Regions from separate parts of the Micrococcus sp. 63XJN7_8_ISO-PGPR-S23-253 genome, predicted to be linked through region 1. Evidence: predicted binding sites of a transcription regulator. Region 1 holds the regulator's gene; the other holds the start of a gene.
The links. Region 1 encodes LexA, which represses DNA repair genes until DNA is damaged. Its sites were predicted from a motif close to TCGAACANNTGTTCGA; they were not measured.
Positions count from the first base shown of each region.

Region 2: a site for LexA is predicted at 5,249-5,264, ahead of AC0VX4_RS05885 (DUF6504 family protein). Genes of this name have one in related genera too.

Region 1 covers NZ_CM149673.1:1,605,002-1,611,724, forward strand. Annotated here, with positions in the region: gene AC0VX4_RS07400 (SseB family protein) at 1-206, opposite strand, end outside; gene priA (bifunctional 1-(5-phosphoribosyl)-5-((5-phosphoribosylamino)methylideneamino)imidazole-4-carboxamide isomerase/phosphoribosylanthranilate isomerase PriA) at 203-988, opposite strand; gene AC0VX4_RS07410 (hypothetical protein) at 1,021-1,179, opposite strand; gene hisH (imidazole glycerol phosphate synthase subunit HisH) at 1,179-1,838, opposite strand; gene hisB (imidazoleglycerol-phosphate dehydratase HisB) at 1,838-2,419, opposite strand; gene AC0VX4_RS07425 (histidinol-phosphate transaminase) at 2,600-3,721, opposite strand; gene AC0VX4_RS07430 (LysM peptidoglycan-binding domain-containing protein) at 3,765-4,139, opposite strand; gene lexA (transcriptional repressor LexA) at 4,434-5,150, shown strand; gene AC0VX4_RS07440 (ATP-dependent DNA helicase) at 5,199-6,723, opposite strand, start outside.
Region 2 covers NZ_CM149673.1:1,280,916-1,287,638, reverse strand. Annotated here, with positions in the region: gene AC0VX4_RS05915 (S-(hydroxymethyl)mycothiol dehydrogenase) at 1-1,067, opposite strand, end outside; gene AC0VX4_RS05910 (hypothetical protein) at 1,271-1,507, shown strand; gene AC0VX4_RS05905 (SOS response-associated peptidase) at 1,509-2,366, shown strand; gene AC0VX4_RS05900 (hypothetical protein) at 2,459-3,175, shown strand; gene AC0VX4_RS05895 (PKD domain-containing protein) at 3,244-3,714, opposite strand; gene AC0VX4_RS05890 (DUF6318 family protein) at 4,194-4,919, opposite strand; gene AC0VX4_RS05885 (DUF6504 family protein) at 5,395-5,721, shown strand; gene AC0VX4_RS05880 (DNA polymerase III subunit alpha) at 5,718-6,723, shown strand, end outside.

The DNA.
Region 1 (6,723 bases):
GGGCCGGAGAGGTCACGGCCCTGCCACGGGACGCCCGCGGTGTCCGCGGTGTTCTCGCCCGCGGTCTTCTCCCGCATGCGGTCGAGCGCGGCCCGGATGTGCCCCGGCAGCTCCCGGGCCGCCGGGTGCGGCACCGCGACCGTCTCGTCGATCGGGCCGAGCCCGTCGCCGCGGGCCAGGCCGCCGTCGTCGTGCGAGCCCGTCACGGGGCGACCGGGCCGGGCTGCTCGGAGCGCGCCTGCTCCACCGTGGCGCCGCCGGCGACGGCCAGCGCCTGCTCCAGGCTGAAGCGGCCGGCGTACAGCGCCTTGCCCATGATCGCGCCCTCGACGCCCTGGCCGGTCATGGCCGCGAGCGCGGCGACGTCCTCGAGGGAGGAGATGCCGCCCGAGGCGACGACCGGCTTCGCGGTCTTCGCGCAGACCTGGGCCAGCAGCTCCGTGTTCGGCCCCTTGAGCGTGCCGTCCTTCGTGACGTCGGTGACCACGTAGCGGGCGCAGCCGGCGTCCTCGAGGCGGTCCAGCACCTCCCAGAGGTCGCCGCCCTCCTTCGTCCAGCCGCGGGCGGCGAGCGTGGTACCGCGCACGTCGAGGCCCACGGCCACCCGGTCGCCGAAGCGCTCGGTGACGCGCGCGGTCCACTCCGGGTCCTCGAGGGCGGCGGTGCCCAGGTTCACCCGCGCCGCACCCATCTCGAGGGCGTTCTCGAGCGAGGCGTCGTCGCGGATGCCGCCGGACAGCTCGATCTTCACGCCGATCTCCTCCACCACACGGCGCATGACCTCGCGGTTGTCACCGCGGCCGAAGGCGGCGTCCAGGTCCACGAGGTGGATCCACTCCGCGCCGGCGCGCTGCCAGTCCAGGGCGGCGGTCACCGGGTCGCCGTACGAGGTGGCGCTGCCGGCCTCGCCCTGGACGAGGCGGACGGCCTGACCGTCCTGGACGTCGACGGCGGGCAGCAGCTCGAGGGCGGGGGCGTTCGGGGTCATGGGGTTCCTCTCGGGTGGGGCGGCCGGCGCGATCAGGCGCCGACGGTCAGGAAGGAGGCGGCGATGGCCATGCCGGCCAGCACGAGGACGATCACGATGGCCCACAGCGGCGCCTTCTGTGTGCGCATGGACCAGGCGGCGCCGAGCAGCAGCCCGCCGAGGGCGAGGTACAGGACGGACCAGTAGGGCATCAGAGGGTCTCCAGCCAGTTGCGCAGCAGCTGCAGCCCGGCGTCCCCGGACTTCTCGGGGTGGAACTGCGTGGCGGACAGGGGGCCGTTCTCCACGGCGGCGATGAAGTCCGCGCCGTGGTGCGCCCAGGTGACCTGGGGCGGACGCATGGCGGAGATCGTCTGGTCGAACTCCCACTCGAGCACGCCGTAGGAGTGGACGAAGTAGAACCGCTCGTCCTCGATGCCGGCGAAGAGGGCGCTGCCTTCGGGCGGCCGGACGGTGTTCCAGCCCATGTGGGGCAGGACCTCGGCGGGCAGCTCGGCGACGACACCCGGCCACTCCCCCATGCCCGCGGTGCGCTCGCCGTGCTCGACGCCGGCGTCGAAGAGGATCTGGTGGCCCACGCAGATGCCGAGGACGGGTCGGCCCCCGGCCACGCGGCGGCCGATCCAGCGGGTGCCGCCGACCTCGGTCAGTGCCCGCATCACGGACGCGTACGCCCCGACGCCGGGCACGAGCAGCCCGTCGGCCTCCTGCACGGCCTGCGGATCGCGCGTGAGCTCGACCTCCGCGCCGGCCCGCTCCACGGCACGCAGCGCCGAGTGCACGTTGCCCGAGCCGTAGTCCAGGACGGCGACGCGCGGCCGCACACCGGGGACGGTGGTGGGGCGGGCCATCAGAGGGCGCCCTTGGTGGAGGGCACGCCGGTCATGCGGGGGTCGTCCTCGACGGCGGCGCGCAGGGCGCGGGCGAAGGCCTTGAACTGCGCCTCGACGATGTGGTGCGGATCCCGGCCCCGCACGACGTCCATGTGGAGGCAGATCGCCGCGTGGTACGTGATCGACTCGAACACGTGGCGCGTCATGGAACCGGTGAAGTGCCCGCCGATGCGGTGGTACTGCTGCCCCTCGGGCTCGCCCTCGTGCACGAGGTAGGGCCGGCCGGAGACGTCGACGACGGCGCGCGCCAGCGCCTCGTCCAGCGGCACGGACGCCTCGCCGAAGCGGCGGATGCCGGACTTGTCCCCGAGCGCGGTCTTGAGCACCTCGCCCAGGGTGATGGCGACGTCCTCGACCGTGTGGTGCACGTCGATGTGCGTGTCACCGGTGGCGCGGACCGTCAGATCGATCTGGGAGTGCCGGGACAGCGCGGTGAGCATGTGGTCGTAGAACGGCACGGTGGTGGAGATCTCAGCACGGCCGGTGCCGTCCAGATCCATCTCGACGTACACGTCCGACTCGCTCGTGGTGCGCGTCATGCGCGCACGGCGTCCGGAGATCAGCTCGGCTGCCACGGGTCCTCCTCGGGCTGGGGCCGCACCGGTCCGGGACGGGTGCGGGGGATGCGGGTGCGCGCGGCCGGTGCCGGCGGGCCGGGGCGCCGCGCGCGCTGTCCCCATCCTAGGGAGCCGGGCGGACGCCGCGACTCCGGTGACGCCTCAGGACCGGTGCCCGGTCTCGCCGAGGACCTCCGCGAGAGCAGTGAGGAACGCCGTCGTCTCCGCCTCGGTGCCGGCGGTGACGCGCAGGTGGTGCGGGATGCCGACGTCCCGCACGAGCACGCCTCGGTCGAGCAGGCGGCGCCACACGTCGGAGGCGTCCTCGAGGTGACCGAAGAAGACGAAGTTCGAGTCGGACACCGAGGGCCTCAGTCCCAGGCCGCGCAGGGTGGAGACGATGCGGTCGCGCTGGGCCTTGATGTCCTCCACGGTGCGCAGCAGCGCGTCCACGTGGTCGAGAGCGGCCTCCGCCGTGGCCTGCGTGACCGCGGAGAGGTGGTACGGCAGGCGCACCAGGCGCAGGGCGTCGGTGACGGCGGGGTCCGCGGCCAGGTAGCCCAGGCGCGCGCCAGCCAGGGCGAACGCCTTGGACATGGTGCGCGTGACGATCAGCCGCTCACGGCCGGGCAGGAGCGTGAGGGCGGAGCGGGTGCCGGCGAGGGCGAACTCCGCGTAGGCCTCGTCCACGACGACCATCGCGCCGGGCCCGCCGGCAGCCTCGTTCTCCGCCTGCGCGGCGTACACGGCCTCGATGGTCGCCAGGTCCAGGGCGGTGCCCGTCGGGTTGTTGGGGGAGGCCAGGAAGACGACGTGCGGACGGTGCTCCCGCACCATGGCCGCCGCGTGCTCGGCGCTGAGGCTGTGGTCGTCGGCGCGGCCGCCGTCCACGAACACGGTGTCCGTGCCGCCGGCCAGCAGCGGGTACATGGAGTACGAGGGCAGGAAGCTCAGCAGGGTCCGCCCCGGGCCGCCGAAGGCCTGGAGGATCTGCTGCAGGATCTCGTTGGAGCCGTTGCCGGCCCACACGTGGTCCGCCGTGAGGCCGTGGCCGAGGTAGCCGGCGAGCGCATGTCGCAGCCCCGTGAACTCGCGGTCCGGGTAGCGGTTCAGCCCCCCGGCGACGGCCGCGACCCGCTCGGCGATCGCGGCGGCGACCTCCTCCGGCACCGGGTGCGTGTTCTCGTTGGTGTTGAGCATGTACGGCACGTCCAGCTGGGGGGCGCCGTAGGGGCTCAGGCCGCGGAGGTTCTCGCGCAGGGGCAGAGTGCTGAGGTCGGTCATGGCCGCCAGTCTAGGAACCGTGGAGGGCGAGGCCCGCCGTGCGTCACCGCATGGCCGGGACGAACAGCTCCTCACCCGGGGCGGGGGCCCGGCCCTCGAGCCCGTTGAGCTCGTCGATCGTGGCGATCACCTCGTAGACGTCCGCCTCCGGCGCCACCGTGGTGGCGATGGTCCACAGGCTGTCCCCGGGCATGACCGTGACGGACTGGGTGGCCGGTCCTGCGGTGTCCGCGGACACCGCGGCGGGCGACAGCAGCACACCCAGGAAGAAGGCGGCCGCCAGCGTGGCGGCCACGGCCGCGGCGATCACGGGGATCCCCCGCAGCACGAGGCGGCCGCGGCGGGTCAGACGGATGGTGGCCGGACGCGGCCGCGCGGTCGCGGGCGAGCCGGCGAACTGGGCGGTGGTGAGCGTCATGGTGTCCTCCTCCGGGGCGAGTGCCCTCCAGGCGATCGAACATCTGTTCGAATCCGTTCGAGTACTTTTCTAGCACAGGTGTTCGAGACACGCCACGACGAGATCGAACATATCTTTGAATGAGAGGCGGCTCTCCTCTAGGCTCGAGGCGATGCACGGACGCCCCGGAACGCCCCCGGGGACCGCCAGGACACAGGCAACCAGCGGGGGCGGACACGGTAAGCGTCCGGACGGCAGCCGGACGCCGGAACACGAGGCCGGCCACCATCACCCCCGGGAGAACGGACGGCAGCCATGAGCACCACCGACGATCAGCCGGCGGCGCGCGCGCCGCTCACCGACCGCCAGCGGCGGATCGTGCAGACCATCCGGGACGCGATCGCCGACAACGGCTACCCGCCCTCCATGCGCGAGATCGGCGACGCCGCGGGCCTGGCCTCGCTCTCCTCCGTCACGCACCAGCTCGGCCGTCTCGAGCGACACGGCTACATTCGGCGCGACCCGGGCCGCCCGCGTGCCCTCGAGGTGCTGCGCGACGTGGACGGCACCCCGCTGGGTGAGGCCGCCTCCCCCGCCGCTGCGCCGTCGTCGCAGGTCTCCGCGATCCCCGCGTGGCACACCGGCGCGGACGGGGCGGACAGCGTACCGGTCCCCTGGGTCGGCCGCATCGCGGCGGGCGGCCCCGTCCTGGCCGAGCAGCAGGTCGAGGACGTCATGGCGATCCCGCGCCGCCTCACGGGCGAGGGCGAGCTGTTCATGCTGCGCGTCACGGGCGACTCGATGGTGGACGCCGCGATCTGCGACGGCGACTGGGTGGTGGTGCGCCGGCAGGAGACGGCGGAGAACGGCGACATCGTCGCGGCCCTGCTCGACGACGAGGCCACGGTGAAGACCTTCCGCCGCCGTGACGGGCACACGTGGCTCCTGCCCCAGAACACGGCCTACGAGCCCATCCTCGGCGATCACGCCACCGTGATGGGGCGCGTCGTCACGGTCCTGCGCTCGCTCTGACCCGCTCCCTCCGACCGGGCCGGGCCGACGGTCCGAGGCCGAGCGAGGTCAATCGCCCGAGGCGAGCCGTGCCAGCACCCCGCGGACGACGTCGCCGTCCGTGGTGCGCCAGAAGTCCGGCAGGGCGCTCGTGATGTAGCCGCCGTACCGCTCGGTGGCCAGGCGGGGGTCCAGCACGGCCACGACGCCGCGGTCCGTCACGGAGCGCACGAGGCGCCCGGCGCCCTGGGCCATGCGCACGGCCGCGTGCGTGGCGGAGATCCGCATGAACCCGTTGCCGCCGTGCCGGGCGACGTCCCGGGTGCGGGCCTGGGAGAGCGGGTCGTCCGGCCGCGGGAACGGGATGCGGTCGATCACCACGAGCCGCAGCGAGTTCCCCGGCACGTCCACGCCCTGCCACAGGCTCATGGTGCCGAACAGGGACGTGTCCGGCTCTTCGGCGAACTGGCGTACGAGGGCGGAGAGGGTCGCGTCCCCCTGGCACAGGATCGTGGTCTTCGGCCCGAGCCGACGGCGCATCTCGGCGGCGGCGTCCTCGGCCGCCCGGCGCGAGGAGAACAGGCCGAGGGCCCCGCCCTGCGACGCCCTCAGGAGCGCCTCGAGCTCATCGAGGGACTCGGGCGAGGCCGTCCGGCCGGGCCGGGGCAGGTGCCGGGCCACGTAGAGCACGCCCTGACGCGGGTAGTCGAAGGGGCTGCCGACGTCGAGGGCCTCGAACTTCGGGGCGTCCGGGCCGGCCAGGCCCACGTCGCCGGCCACCGAGTCGAACCGGCGCTCCCCCGAGCCCACGGTGAGCGTGGCGGAGGTGAGCACCGTCGTCGCCTTGCCGAACAGGCCCTCCCGCAGCTTGCCTGCCACCGAGAGCGGGGCCACGTAGAGCTGGGGCGGGTCTGTCTCGTCCCCCGGCTGCCAGCCCACGCCGGGCTCGAAGTGGCCGGGGCGGGTGGCCCACAGCACCTCGGGGAAGTCGGCCTCGGGCCGGGCCGCGAGCATGCGCTCCACCACCTCGAGGACCTCGAGGATCCGCGAGCGCGCCATCTGCCGTCCGCCGTCGGCGTCGGCCTCCTTGTCCTTGTCCTGGCCGAGGTCGGACAGGCACTGGCGCGCGGCCGTGAGGACGCCGGTGAGGGCCTGCTCCTGCACCTCGTCCGGGCCTGCGGCGATCAGGCCGGACGGGGTGTCCGTGAACGCGCGGTCCAGGGCCGCCCCGGCCTCGATCAGGTCCTCCACGGCCACGGTGGTGTGGCGGCGCAGCGAGGTGGCGGCGCCGTGCACGATCGACCCGGACAGCTGCCCGGTGACCGCACCGGTCACCCGGTCCTGGAGCTCGTGGGCCTCGTCCACCACGACGGCCGAGTACGCCGGCAGCACCGCGAGCCCCTCGAAGGCGCTGATGGCGAGCATCGCGTGGTTGGTGACCACGACGTCCGCGTCCGCCGCGTCCGCGCGGGCACGCTCAGAGAAGCACTCCTCGGCCTGGGGGCAGCGGGACGCGCCGAGGCAGTCGACCGCGGACACGGAGACCTGCCGCCACGCGCGGTCGGTGACGGGGACCTCGAGGTCGTCGCGGTCC
Region 2 (6,723 bases), 320 kb from region 1:
TCGCCGGACTTCATCGTCTCGAAGGCCTCGTTCACCTCATCCAGGGCGATGGTCTCCGTGACGAACTCGTCCAGCGGCAGGCGGCCCAGGCGGTACTGGTCCACGAGCATCGGGAAGTCGCGCTCCGGCAGGCAGTCGCCGTACCACGAGGACTTCAGTGCGCCGCCGCGGCCGAACACCTCCGGCAGGGGCAGCTTCAGCTCCATGCCGGGGGTGGGCACGCCCACCAGGACGACGCGGCCGGCCAGGTCCCGGGCGTAGAACGCCTGCTCGTAGGTCTCCGGGCGGCCGACCGCCTCGATGACCACGTCGGCGCCGAAGCCGCCGGTCGCCGCGCGGATGGCCTCCACGGGGTCCTCGTCCTTCGAGTTCACGGTGTGGGTGGCGCCGAGTTCCTCAGCCTTGGCGAGCTTCTTGGCGTCGATGTCCACCGCGATGATCGTGGTGGCGCCGGCGAGCTTCGCCCCGGCGATCGCGGCCACGCCGACGCCGCCGCAGCCGATCACGGCCACGGACTCGCCGCGCTTGACCTCGCCGGTGTTGATGGCCGCGCCGATGCCGGCCATGATCCCGCAGCCGAGCAGGCCGACCGCGGCCTGTTCCTCGGGCGTGTCGACGCCGTCGACCTGGGTGCACTGCTTGGCGTGGACGAGCGTCTTGTCCGCGAACGCCCCGATGCCCAGGGCCGGGGACAGCTCCGTGCCGTCCTCGAGGGTCATCTTCTGGGTCGCGTTGTGGGTGTTGAAGCAGTACTTCGGCTCACCCTTCCGGCACGCGCGGCACTCGCCGCACACGGCGCGCCAGTTGAGGATCACGGTGTCGCCGACCTTGACGTGGTCGACGCCCTCGCCGATCGCGGAGACCACACCCGCGGCCTCGTGGCCGAGCAGATACGGGTACTCGTCCCCGATCCCGCCCTGCTGGTAGTGCAGATCCGTGTGGCAGACGCCGCAGGTCTTGATGTCGACGACGGCCTCGCCGGGTCCCGGATCGGGGATGACGATGGTCTCGATGGTGACGGGGGCGTCCTTCGCCATGGCGACGACGCCGCGGACCTTCTGGGACACGCTGTTCCTCCTGGTGGTGGGGTCTGCCCGATGCCGCGCATGCGTGGGGCGGCGCGGCGTGCGGGCTCGTTCTGCCCATCCCATCACAGGACCCTGTGCGACGCATCGGTGAGCAGCCGGGGTCCTGATGTGTGGCGTCACCGCGGCGGCCAGGGGAGACTGCAACCTGACCCGCAACACCGATGCGAACGGAGGGGCGAACCGTGGCACGAGATGGCATAGACGAGGACGAGGCGAACGCGGCTCCGGCCGGTGCCGACACGCTCACGCAGTGGCGCATCCCGCTGGTGGGGCTGCTGATCGGCGTCGGCCTGGGCGTGGTGTTCGGACTGGGCACCGAGAGGCCCTGGGGCAGCGTGACCGGCTGGGCGTCGATGGGCTTCGCCCTCGGCATCGCGTGGATGTATGTCGAGCGCGGCCGGGACGGGAGGGACCGCTGACATGTGCGGCCGCTACGTGATGGCCCGCGCTACGAGCGATCTGGTGGCCCTGGGTGACGCCGAGACGAATGAGGATCTGGTGCTGCGCCAGAGCTGGAACGTGGCGCCGACAGCCGAGGTGCCGATCCTCGTGGCGCACGTGGACGACGTCGGCGCAGGAGGCTCCCGTGGGGGCGACCGCGGTGCCGGTGCCGGGGTGACCCGGCGGATCCACGTGGCCCGATGGGGCCTGGTTCCGCCGTGGGCGAAGGAGCTGTCCGTGGGGTCCCGTGCGTTCAACGCACGCTCCGAGACCGTGGCCTCCAAGCCGACGTTCCGGGCCGCCGTCCGCGCCCGCCGCTGCGCCGTGCCGGTGGAGGGTTACTACGAGTGGAAGACGCCGGAGCCTGGCGCCAAGGGTCCCGACGGGCGGGCCGCGAAGAAGCAGCCCTACTACGTGCACCCGGCCGGGGCCGGGGACGGCGAGGGGCCGGTCATCTGGTTCGCCGGCCTGTACGAGTGGTGGCAGGACCCCGAGGCTCAGGCCGCGGGGGAGGACGCCTGGGTCCTCTCGACGACGATCCTCACCATGGCCGCACCCGACGCGGACGACGACGATCCGGTGCTCGCCGCACTCGGCCAGCTGCACGACCGGATGCCCGTGCCCATGGACGCCGAGACGATGGACCGGTGGCTCACCCCGGACACGCTCGGGTCCGCCGAAGAAGCCGACGCCCTCGTGGGCCAGGTGTGCGCCGGCGCGTACGACGTCGCGGCGGGCTGGTCGCTGCGGCCCGTGGGGAGCGCCGTGGGGAATGTCCGGAACAATGGGCCGGAGCTCACCCAGGAGATGGGAGAGCAGCAGGGCACGCTGCTCTGAGGGACGGGGCGACGAGGATGACCTTCCCGTGACGCGCGGGAACGCGGTGCCGCGGTGAGGCTGGAGACGGTCATCTCCTGTTCACCCTGTCCGTGGACGGCACCCCGGTGGCCGCCGCCCTCTACGACGAGGCCGCCGGCACTCCGGAGGGCGACATAGGCCCCTCTGCCGGGCTCGTCTACGCGTGGGGCGAGCACAGCCTGGCCGACCCCGTGTTCGGGGACTACCCCGAGCGGTTCCCCACGCTGGAGCACGCCGAGCCGGGCGTGCTGCTGCCGTTCCGGTCCGAAGGCCTGGGCGACGACGCGGCGGTCGCGGAACTCTCGTGGGGTCCGCGCTGGGGTGCCCTCTGGCGCGACACCACGTTGGACTTCTTCACCGGGTTTCACTACCTCGCCGACGCGACATACCCGACCGACGACCGCCTCGTCCTCGACTGGTCGCTGGACGGTGTGACCAAGAGTGAGGACGTCATCATCACCCAGGACGCGGAGCGGTCCGACCTCTATGCACGCGTTGAGTCGCTCGCGGACGGACAGAAGCCCCGGGCCCTGAACATGCCGGCGGGGGAGGACGCCCCGTCTCCCGGCGAGGCGGACCCGGTGCCGCCCGCCGAGCAGGAGCCCGTCGACACTCCGGCCCCCGTGGCCGGGGAGGAGCCGGGTGAGGGAACGGGCGGGGAGGAGACCCACACGACCCCGGACACGGTCGAGACCGGGCGTGACGTTCCGGCGGGCGCGCTCGGAGCGCTCGCGGCCCTCGGCGCGGGACTCGTGCTCCTGACCCGGGGGCGGGCGCGCCGGGTCTGACGCACCCGCCCGACGAGGGGGCCGCGGGGCGGTGGACGGGAGACCGTCGGCCGCCCCGCGGTCTGTGCTCAGCCGGCCGGAGCGGATTCGATGGGGCCGGTGCAGCCCCAGGCTGAGGAGTCGACGCTGCAGTCATCGGCGACATTGCGGGTGATGGTGCGCCAGATGTTCGCGGTGACGGGGGCCGAGTCGAGGCTGATAGTGCCCGGGATGAGCACCCACTCGCCCCCGGCCTCCCGGTATTCGCCGATGTAGACGGTGGTGAGGCGGACCGTGTACTGCCCGGTGTCCTCGTACACGTGGCTCGTGGGGGTGGGGACGTTGAACTCCGGCTGGCTCTGGCCTGCGACTGAGGTGGTCTTGGTGGGGGAGCCGTCCCCGTAATCCCAGTGGAAGCTCACCGGCGTGGCGCGGAGTTCGACCTCGACCCCGTTGAGGGTGGTGACGAGCGTGCGCGTCTCGGCATCTGCGTAGAAGTTCGTCTCCGCATTGCGGATCCCGCGTCCGCCGTTGTCCGACCGGATCTCAGGTTCCAGCACGAGGAGCGTGCGGACCTCGTCGATGGAGACGGGCGGGGCGCCGTTGCTGGAGGCCTTGGCCGTCCAACATTTGGGGGCGCCATAGACGGGATTCGCATCAGGTTGACGAGTGTCTGTCGTCTGTGCGCGGATCCATGAGCCTTCGGGGCAGAAGTTCGCCTCTTGCTCTCGGCAGCTCTCGAAATCCGGATTGCCCAGCTGCCCTGAGAAGCATGCACTGACCGTCTTGTGCTCTAGGCGTGGGTCCGGGCGGTCGGCGGTCGCTGAGCCATCAGTTGCAACAACTGAACTCGAGATTGATGAGTGTCTATCTGAGCATCTCTTATTCGCCGCAATGCCCTTTTTATTTATTGAGTAGTGGCTCTTCGAAGAAGTGCACGACTCGATGTCTTGTGCGTGTGAAGGTGTGGCGGCGGCAGTGGCAGGCACGAACATGAGGCTGATTGATAATGCCACTAATGCAATCCAGATGCGCCCCATCAGTTAGATCCGATCGAACCTTCATATGACATCTCGTCAACAATCCAGTGTGAAGATTCGGGGTTGAACGAGACCTCCGCGATCCAAGGCTGCTCGGAGGCCGCTTCCACATCCCCGTTCTCGGGAACAACCCCGCCCTTGGCGTACCCCGTTCCTGTGCCCGTGGTGACAAGGAGTGTCGAAACATACCCGGTTTCGGATCGATGAGTCAGAATCGAATCGATCTGTACCTCAGTACCGGTATACCACCCCCCGTCTTTGTAGATCATTTGCAGGTCGTGCGAGCTGAACTGGCAGAACTCGCAATACTCGCTGTAGAGAGAGTCGAGGAGTTCCGTGTCTCCGGTCTGCTCGGCGTAGTAGTGCGCGTCCCAGAAATAGCGAATCGCCGCCTCGGCGCCCTCCTTGGTCTCTTCCTTCATGGCGGCGGGCATCTCCGGCTTGGGCACGTTCCGCGCGGGACCGTCAGCAGACGCGGGAACGTATTCGCCGGACTCGCTCGTCGTGGCCGTGGGGGATGAGCTGACGCCCGCGGTCTCGCTCGTGCTCGCTGGCGCGGACGTCTCGACGGCGGGCTTGGCGGACGAGGGCGACGTCGTCGACGACTCGGCGGGCTCGGACTGCCCGCCGCAGGCGGTCAGTGCGAGCGCCAAGGCCACGCTGAGCGTGCCGGCCTGGGCGAATCGGTGGCGGCGCAGGGCGCGCCCGGGTGCGGTGAGAGACATTTCCCCTCCAACTGGACGTCCGTCGTGTGTCCGTGCCTCCCGCGCTGATCCCGCAGCGCGGTGCTCGTGGCATGCGAGGCCCGGTTGGTTCGGAGTATACGCAGACGGATTGTGGTCCTGCTCGCATTGTCCACAGGACCGTGCCGGCGCACTTCTTCCGGCCCAAGAGACGATTTTCTCGTGCATGTGCGCCCCAGGGTCGGGTTCGAGGCCCACGGCCAGGACTCGGCCAGCCGGCCTCACGAAAGGGGCGTTCCCGGCCTCGCCCGTCTCGGGGCCATGCGTCCTTAACGTGTCCGGCGGCTACCCTACGTTCGCACCCATCGCATTCGAACACATGTTCGAGTACGATCGGGGGTGCGGCCCCACCTTCCCACTTCTTCCCCGCGTCCGGTCCGCCGGACGGGCCGCGCTCCCATCGCCCGACGGCACCCCGTCGTCGATCCGGTCAGCAGTGCACAGGGAGAGAAGCAGAATGGGAGTCCTCACACAGTCGGTGGCGGTGGAGTGCGGGGCAGACGGCACCCCGCAGGGGCTGCGCTGGAACGGGCGGGACTACGTCCTCGCAGAGCGCCCCGTGCGCTGGTTCGAGCGGCGCCGCTGGTGGGCGGAGGAGGTCCGCGCGGAGAAGGGCCGCGGCGCCGGTCTCGTGGACCACGAGATGTGGCGGCTGCAGGTCCGCCTGGCCCGGGTCGGCGCCGCGCCCCTGCAGACCCTCGACGTCGCCCACCACCTGGACTCCGGCCGGTGGCGGCTCGTGCGCGTCCACGAGCACGCCCAGGACCTGAGGCGGTCGGCATGAGCCGGGCCGCTGCGGCCGGACGCGACGCCGCCCCCTTCGCCCACCTGCACGTCGCCTCCGCGTTCAGCGCCCACTACGGAGTCAGCTGGCCCGAGGACCTCGTGGCCGCCGCCGCGGCCGCGGACATGGACCTGCTGGCCTGCACCGACCGCGACGGGCTCTACGGCATGGCCAAGCACGTGGGCGCCTGCCTGCGCCACGGCATCACCCCGATCGTGGGCGTGGACCTGGCCGTCCGGTGGAGCGAGGACGAGGAGGCCGGCCGCGTGGTCGTGCTCGCCCGAGGAGGCTGTCATGGCTCGGGCTACCGCTCCCTGTGCGAGCTCGTCTCCGCCGCCCACGCCCGCACCACCGGGGGAGCGGCGGGCGGCAGCCCCTGGGCCAGCGTCGCCGAGCTCGCCGCCGCGGCGGCCGGCCGTGTCCCCACCGCCGCCAACCGGGACAACCCGCCCACCCCCGAGCTGTTCGTCCTCCTCGGTCCGGATTCGGACGTCGGCCGCCACCTGGCCCGCCGCCGGTACGCGGCCGGCCTCACCGCCCTGCGCCGCTGGAAGGCGGCCCTGCCCGCAGGCAGCCCCCACGCCGATGTCGTCACCCACCTCTCCGCCCCCGGCCGACGCCTCGACACCGGGCACGCCGTGAAGACCCTCCGCGCCGCCCGCCAGGCCCGCATCCCCGCCGTCCTGACCAACGCCGTGCGCTACGCGGCCCCGGACGGTGCCGCCACCGCGGACGTCCTCGACGCCGTCCGTGCCCTCAGCTCCCTCGACGCCCTCCACGACCTGCAGCCCAACGGGCAGGGCTGGCTCAAGTCCACCGCCGCCATGCACCGCATCGCCCACGAGATCGCCTTCGCCGCCGACGACCGCCCCGCCCCCCTGCTCGAGGCCACCCGCCGCCTCGCCGAGGCCTGCGCGCTCGACCCCGAGACCGACCTCGGCTGGGGCGTGCCCCGCGTCCCGGAGGCCGCCGTCATCGGCATCGACGGCCCCCCGGAGCACG